One region of the Cupriavidus sp. GW823-FHT07A04 genome, then DNA from elsewhere that is predicted to be linked to it. Evidence: predicted binding sites of a transcription regulator. Region 1 holds the regulator's gene; the other holds the start of a gene.
What was found. The regulator NrdR, encoded in region 1, represses ribonucleotide reductase genes. The targets are predictions, from matches to a motif close to CACNANATNTNGTG.

Region 1 (3,404 bases):
TCATTGATGCTGCTATAGGTGCTGCGGGTCAGTAGGTAAAAGGAAGTTGATGCAACCAGCACCAGCATGCCAAGCGTCAGTGCAACCATCAGTTCGACCATGGAGAAGCCTGAGCTTCGCCGGCGACGACGGGGTGGTTGTCCGGAGCCGGCCATGAGCGTTCTCAATTGCTGACTCCCGGGTTGGCCACAATAACGATTTGTGGCGTTGCCGAGCCGTCGGCGGCTTGCGTGTCTGGCATGGTTGTACCGGTCGCGACATCTACCCCCGGCTTGTCGGCGAATCGAGATACCCAGCCCATCTTGATGACGATCGGGCTATCGCTGGCTTGGCCCGTGCCGCCGGCCGTGGCGTTGCACGCCCAGGTGTAGCCTGCGGAGGTGGAATAGTTGCTGGAGTCCCGGCAGATTACTGCACGCCCACCCGGCAGGGCCGTCTGGACGCGTCGCGTCCATTCGGCCAAATCGAACGTGACCATGTTGGCTGCGCAAACCGGGCTGCCGGACGTGCATGGAGTGGTAAAGAAATTGGCGCCCGTCGGCACCGCCGGGGCGCCGGTGCTCGTGTCGAAGAAGTAGCTGCTGTTACTGGCGAGCATTTGCGCGCTGTTAGCCCGCATGCGGTCTGCCATATCGCTGGCGAGCTGCAGCGCCAGCGTGTCATAGGACGCTTGTTGGGAGAATCGGAATGATTTGATAAGAAGATTTGCCACGCCGAGCACGCCGATGGCGAGCACGACGATTGCCACCAATGCTTCGAGCATGGTGAAGCCGGCCGTCCCCCGACAGCTTGACTGACCCATCTTGACCCTCGTCCGAAAAGACTACGTTCTTTTGGCTTTGTTCTATTTTTTGTAACTGCAACCCAGGTGGAAATATAGATATAGGAATTGCCACCTAGGACCCAGTTTGGGAGGAATTAAACAACGTCCACGTTACTTTTTCTACTGCTTCCGTGGGGTAGACGCCGAAAACTCATCCAGCATGTCGCGGAATTCCGACACATCCTCAAAACTCCGATACACCGAAGCAAACCGGATATAAGCAATTTTGTCCAACCGGCGCAGCTCGCGCATGACCAGTTCCCCGACCTGGCTGCTGGGGATTTCCTTCTCGCCGAGGGCGAGCAGTTTTTCTTCGATGCGGGTGATGGAGGCGTCGATGGCTTCGGCCGAGACCGGGCGCTTGCGCAGGGCGAGGCGCATCGAGTCTTTCAGCTTGTCGCGGGTATAGTCCGCGCGAGAGCCGTTTTTCTTGACGATGGCGGGGAAGAACAGCTCGATCCGCTCATAGGTGGTGAAGCGGCGGTCGCAGGATTCACAGCGGCGGCGGCGGCGCACCGTATCGCCTTCTTCCGACATGCGCGTGTCCAGGACCTGGGTGTTGGAGTGAGCGCAAAAAGGGCATTTCATGCCTGACCACCTCGAAGTATGAGCCGGGGCGCGTGCCGCGCAGGCAGCGTTTTGTCATTCTGTGTCGCGCCGGGCCGGGTTGGCAAGGCCCGCCGCAGGCGCGGCGTGCGCCGCGGCGGGGCTGCCGGCCACCCGCGGGGGGGCGGGTGGCGCTGGGCTTTAGCCGTAGACCGGGAAACGCTTGGTCAGGGCTGCCACTTGCTCGCGTACGCGAGCGATGTTGGCCAGGTCGTGCGGGTTTTCCAGCACGTCGGCGACGAGGTTGGCCACCAGGCGGGCTTCTTCTTCCTTGAAGCCGCGGGTGGTCATGGCCGGCGAGCCCAGGCGGATGCCCGAGGTGACGAACGGCTTTTCCGGGTCGTTGGGGATGGCGTTCTTGTTGACGGTGATGTGTGCTTCGCCCAGGACCTTTTCAGCTTCCTTGCCGGTGATCTGCATCGCGCGCAGGTCGACCAGCATGACGTGGCTTTCGGTGCGGCCGGAGACGATGCGCAGGCCGCGCTCGATCAGGGTTTCGGCCAACACGCGGGCGTTCTTGACCACTTGCTGCTGGTAGGTCTTGAACTCGGGCGACAGGGCTTCCTTGAACGCGACTGCCTTGCCGGCGATCACGTGCATCAGGGGGCCGCCCTGGATGCCGGGGAAGATGGCCGAGTTGATGGCCTTCTCATGCTCGGCCTTCATCAGGATCACGCCACCGCGCGGGCCGCGCAGGCTCTTGTGGGTGGTGGTGGTGACGAAGTCGGCGTGCGGCACCGGGTTGGGGTACTCGCCGGCGGCGATCAGGCCGGCGTAGTGGGCCATGTCGACCATGAACAGGGCGCCGATGGACTTGGCTACCTTGGAGATGCGTTCGAAGTCGATGCGCAGGGCGAAGGCCGAGGCGCCGGCGATGATCAGCTTGGGCTTCTTTTCCTGCGCCAGCTTTTCCAGTGCGTCGTAGTCGATGTCTTCGTTGGCGTCCAGGCCGTAGCTGACCACGTTGAACCATTTGCCGCTCATGTTGAGCGCCATGCCGTGGGTCAGGTGGCCGCCTTCGGCCAGGCTCATGCCCATGATGGTGTCACCCGGCTTCAGGGCGGCGAAGAACACGCCCTGGTTGGCCTGCGAGCCGGAATTGGGCTGCACGTTGGCGGCTTCGGCGCCGAACAGTTGCTTGACGCGGTCGATGGCCAGCTGCTCCACGACGTCGACGTACTCGCAGCCACCGTAGTAGCGCTTGCCGGGATAGCCTTCGGCGTACTTGTTGGTCAGTTGCGAGCCTTGCGCGGCCATCACGGCCGGCGAGGTGTAGTTTTCCGAGGCGATCAGCTCGATGTGCTCTTCCTGGCGCTGGTCTTCCTTCTGGATGGCGGCAAAAAGCTCGGGGTCGATCTGGTCGATCGTATAGCGGCTGCGTTCGAACATGGCGAAAACTCGTCTGAAAAAAGGGGAATTCCGAATGGCTTCGGGGTAGGGCGCGCGGGGAAGGCACAGGCGACCGGCGCTGGACGCGTTAGCTATCCGGCGCAGGGCGCACCCTGCTTCCCATTCGCTGCCCAGGCGAGCGGCAGGCGCTTGAAACATCGCGCCAGAGAACTTTGCGCTTCCTCGTGGTAGTGCCCACTGACTTCGCCAGTCGCGCAAGATGGAATGGTTGGCGGCAGTTTAACGCGAGGCGCTGGCCCGCTGCAAGACGGTGCTGCGGGGCCAAAGACCGAAAGTCAATGCCTTGTCCGTCAGGTAATGTAATTGTTGTAATGTCGGACAAGGGTTTACACCGGGTCGGGCTGGCTGCCGTTACAATCGCGGCCATGAGCAACAATGTGTGGGCCTTGCGGGTGTACTGGGAAGACACCGACGCGGGCGGCGTAGTGTTCTACGCCAATTACCTCAAGTTCTTCGAGCGCGCCCGTACCGAGTGGCTGCGCTCGCTTGGCATCGAACAGCAAGCGCTGGCCGATGAGTCGGGCGTCGTCTTCATCGTCAGAAGCACGGCGGTGGACTACAATGC
Region 2 (3,404 bases), on a different contig from region 1:
CGAGCGCGGCGGCTTTTTCCAGGCTGCCAATGGCGGCACGCTGCTGCTCGACGAGGTGGCGGACCTGCCGCTGGCGATGCAGGTCAAGCTGCTACGCGTGCTGCAGGAACGGCGCGTGCGCAAGATCGGCGCGAGCCGCGAGGAGAGCGTGGACGTGCGGGTGCTGTGTGCCAGCCACAAGGATCTTTCCGCGATGGTCGCCTCCGGCCAGTTCCGCCAGGACCTGTTCTACCGCCTCAACGTGCTGGCGCTGCGCATGCCCACGCTGCGCGAGCGGCGCGAGGATATCCCGGTGCTGGCCAGCGCCATCCTGGAACACCTGGCGGTGCGCTATGGCGATCCCCATCCCAAGCGGCTGGCGGTGGCCGCGCTGCAGCGGCTGTCCGACTATGCGTTCCCGGGCAATGTGCGCGAGCTGGAGAACCTGCTCGAGCGCGCCTATGCCTTCGCCGAGGGCAATACCATCGAGGTGGACGACCTGGGCCAGTTGGACGCGGGCATGGGCCATACGGCCATGCCACGCCCGCCCGCGCCGCACGCCTACCTGGCTTCGGCGGCTGCGCCGGCTGGCGCGCCGGCGGCGTCCGGCTTGCGGCCCGACACCATGCAGGAGCTTGCGTACGATGCGCGGGCCGACTCCCGGGGCGGCGCGCAGCCCGATCTGTTTGCGCAACCTGCGGCGTCTCGCGCCGCGGAGGCGGCCGCAGACGCTTGCCGTGCCACCTTCCCGATCGACCTGCCCGGCCGGCTCGAAGCGCTCGAGCGCGACCTGATCCTACAGGCGCTGCAGCAGACCGGCTTCAACCGGACAGCCGCCGCGCCGCTGCTGGGCCTGAGCTTTCGCCAGCTGCGCTACCGCATCCAGCAGCTTGGCATCCGCGAGGGCCGCGACGACCCGGCCGACGGTGCCGCCGAAACCAGAGAAGCGCTGCGCGACGGGCTGTTGGCGGCGGATGGAGATCGCGATGCCTGACCACGACCCGGCCGCCAAGTTCGCGCCCAACTCGCCATTCGTCCCCGACCCGGCGGGCTGGGTGCCCGCCGCGCGCCACGTGCCGTCCCCCAATTTCGACGCCCGGCCCGCGCACACGCCGGTGGACCTGGTGGTGATCCACAACATCAGCCTGCCGCCCGGGCAGTTCGGCAGCGGCGATATCGAAGCCTTTTTCCTGAACCGTCTCGACCCGTCCCGCCATCCGTTTTTCGAGACGATCCATCAAGTGCGGGTGTCGGCGCATTTTTTGGTGACGCGAGGGGGCGAGTTGGTCCAGTTCGTGTCTTGCCTGGACCGCGCCTGGCACGCAGGCCAGTCCGAATTCTTCGGCCGGCCCCGTTGCAACGACTTCTCCATCGGCATCGAGGTCGAAGGCAGCGACGACCAGCCGTTCACGTTGGCCCAATACCACACCACCGCAGCGCTGGTGCGTGCCCTGCTAGGCGCTTATCCGGTGCGGGCCGTGGCGGGGCATAGCGATATCGCGCCAGGGCGCAAGACGGATCCGGGACCACATTTCGACTGGGCGGGTTTTGCCGCCGCAGCCGGCGTGGCGCCCGCACAACTGCCTTACCGCAAAGAACAGCCCTGAGGCAAGGGCTGCAAGCGAGGTCTAGGGGATAGCCGCAATCTGGGGAAAACCCTGATAAAGTCCGCGCCTATCGAAGAGGTCAGGTCAATCAAAAAAATTTCGCGTCACGGTGCGGTAACGAACCGTCGGGCGGATTCCCTTGCGTCTCTTGGGCTAGCGGGTATGGCGCAGCGCCGCATGCCATGCCGGCACTGGAATTCGCGCCAAAAAGGCGCTTGTCAAGACTGGTGAATCCGCCCCGTTTCACTATACTTAGTCCAGTTTTTCGCATCGACCACTAGATCTAGTGGTGCTTTCGGGGAGCCGGCCTAGGTGTGCAGTTACCGCCGCAGCAATGACTGCGGTCCACCGAAGGGCCGGCGCATCACAAGAGTTCCAGCAGAATCCAGCAATAGCAGCGCGCCCTCCCGGGTAAGACCGGCCGGCGTGTCAGAGCCTTTTTGCGCATTTTGCCCGGGACTCTTTGTCACTCATAAAACACGGGTCAGAACAGGAGTTCCTCATGCAGACAGCCCAGAACGAACTTTCCACCGGCGCCGCCGCCGCCGGTGCAGCAGCGAACGCGCAGTCGAGCCCCGCTACTGCCGCCGCTGGCAGCTACCAGGACTACAAGATCATCCGACGTAACGGCGCCGTCGTGGCGTTCGAGCCGAGCAAGATCTCGGTAGCGGTGACCAAGGCCTTTCTCGCCGTCAACGGCGGGCAGGGCGCCGCTTCGGCGCGCGTGCGCGAAGTGGTCGAGCAAGTGACCCAGAACGTGGTCCGCGCGCTGCTGCGCAGCCGCCCTAACGGCGGCACCTTCCATATCGAAGACGTGCAGGATCACGTCGAGCTTGCGCTGATGCGCTCGGGCGAGCATGAAGTGGCCCGCGCCTACGTGCTGTACCGCGAAAAGCGCACCCAGGAACGCGCCCAGGCAAACGCCCAGGCGGTGGCCCGCGTGCAGGAAGGCGGCGCCACGTTCAACGTGACCGATGCGGGCGTGGCCCGCGTGCTGGACCTGGGCGCGCTGCATGGCCTGATCGACAACGCCTGCTCGGGCCTTGGCGATGCCGTCAGCGCCGAGCCGATCCTCAAGGAAACGCTGAAGAACCTGTACGACGGCGTGCCGATGACCCAGGTCTACGACTCCGCCATCCTGGCCGCGCGTACCCTGATCGAGAAGGACCCGGCCTACAGCCAGGTCACCGCACGTATCCTGCTGCACACCATCCGCAAGGAAATCCTGGGCGCCGAAGTGACCCAGACCGAGATGGTGTCGCGCTACGCCGACTACTTCCCCAAGTTCATCGCGCGCGGCATCGAAGCCGAGCTGCTGGACGAGAAGCTGGCCACCTATGACCTGGCCCGCCTGGGCGCGGCGCTGGACGCCCAGCGCGACTTCCAGTTCAACTACCTGGGCCTGCAGACCCTGTACGACCGCTACTTCCTGCACATCGACGAGACCCGCATCGAAATGCCGCAGGCATTCTTCATGCGCGTGGCGATGGGCCTGGCGCTGGGCGAGAAGGACCGCGAAGCCCGTGCCATCGAGTTCTACCAGCTGCTGTCGTCGTTCGACTTCATGTCGTCCACGCCGACCCTGTTCAACTCGGGCACCCGCCGCTCGCAGCTGTCGTCGTGCTACCTGACCACCGTGTCGGACGACCTGGAAGGCATCTACGAGGCGCTGAAGGAAAACGCGCTGCTGTCGAAGTTCGCCGGCGGTCTCGGCAACGACTGGACCAATGTGCGCGCCCTCGGCTCGCACATCAAGGGCACCAACGGCAAGTCGCAAGGCGTGGTGCCGTTCCTGAAGGTGGTGAACGACACCGCCGT

Region 2: a site for NrdR is predicted at 1,862-1,875, ahead of AC1Q7Q_RS07490 (ribonucleoside-diphosphate reductase subunit alpha). Genes of this name have one in related genera too.

Annotation. Positions count from the first base shown of each region.
Region 1 is NZ_JBXAHA010000011.1:228,778-232,181, reverse strand. Features, by position in the region: gene AC1Q7Q_RS20615 (PilW family protein) at 1-155, opposite strand, end outside; gene pilV (type IV pilus modification protein PilV) at 164-802, opposite strand; gene nrdR (transcriptional regulator NrdR) at 944-1,411, opposite strand; gene glyA (serine hydroxymethyltransferase) at 1,571-2,818, opposite strand; ZMP/ZTP riboswitch at 2,941-3,043, opposite strand; gene ybgC (tol-pal system-associated acyl-CoA thioesterase) at 3,205-3,404, shown strand, end outside.
Region 2 is NZ_JBXAHA010000003.1:372,190-375,593, reverse strand. Features, by position in the region: gene AC1Q7Q_RS07500 (sigma-54-dependent transcriptional regulator) at 1-973, shown strand, start outside; gene ampD (1,6-anhydro-N-acetylmuramyl-L-alanine amidase AmpD) at 966-1,586, shown strand; gene AC1Q7Q_RS07490 (ribonucleoside-diphosphate reductase subunit alpha) at 2,089-3,404, shown strand, end outside.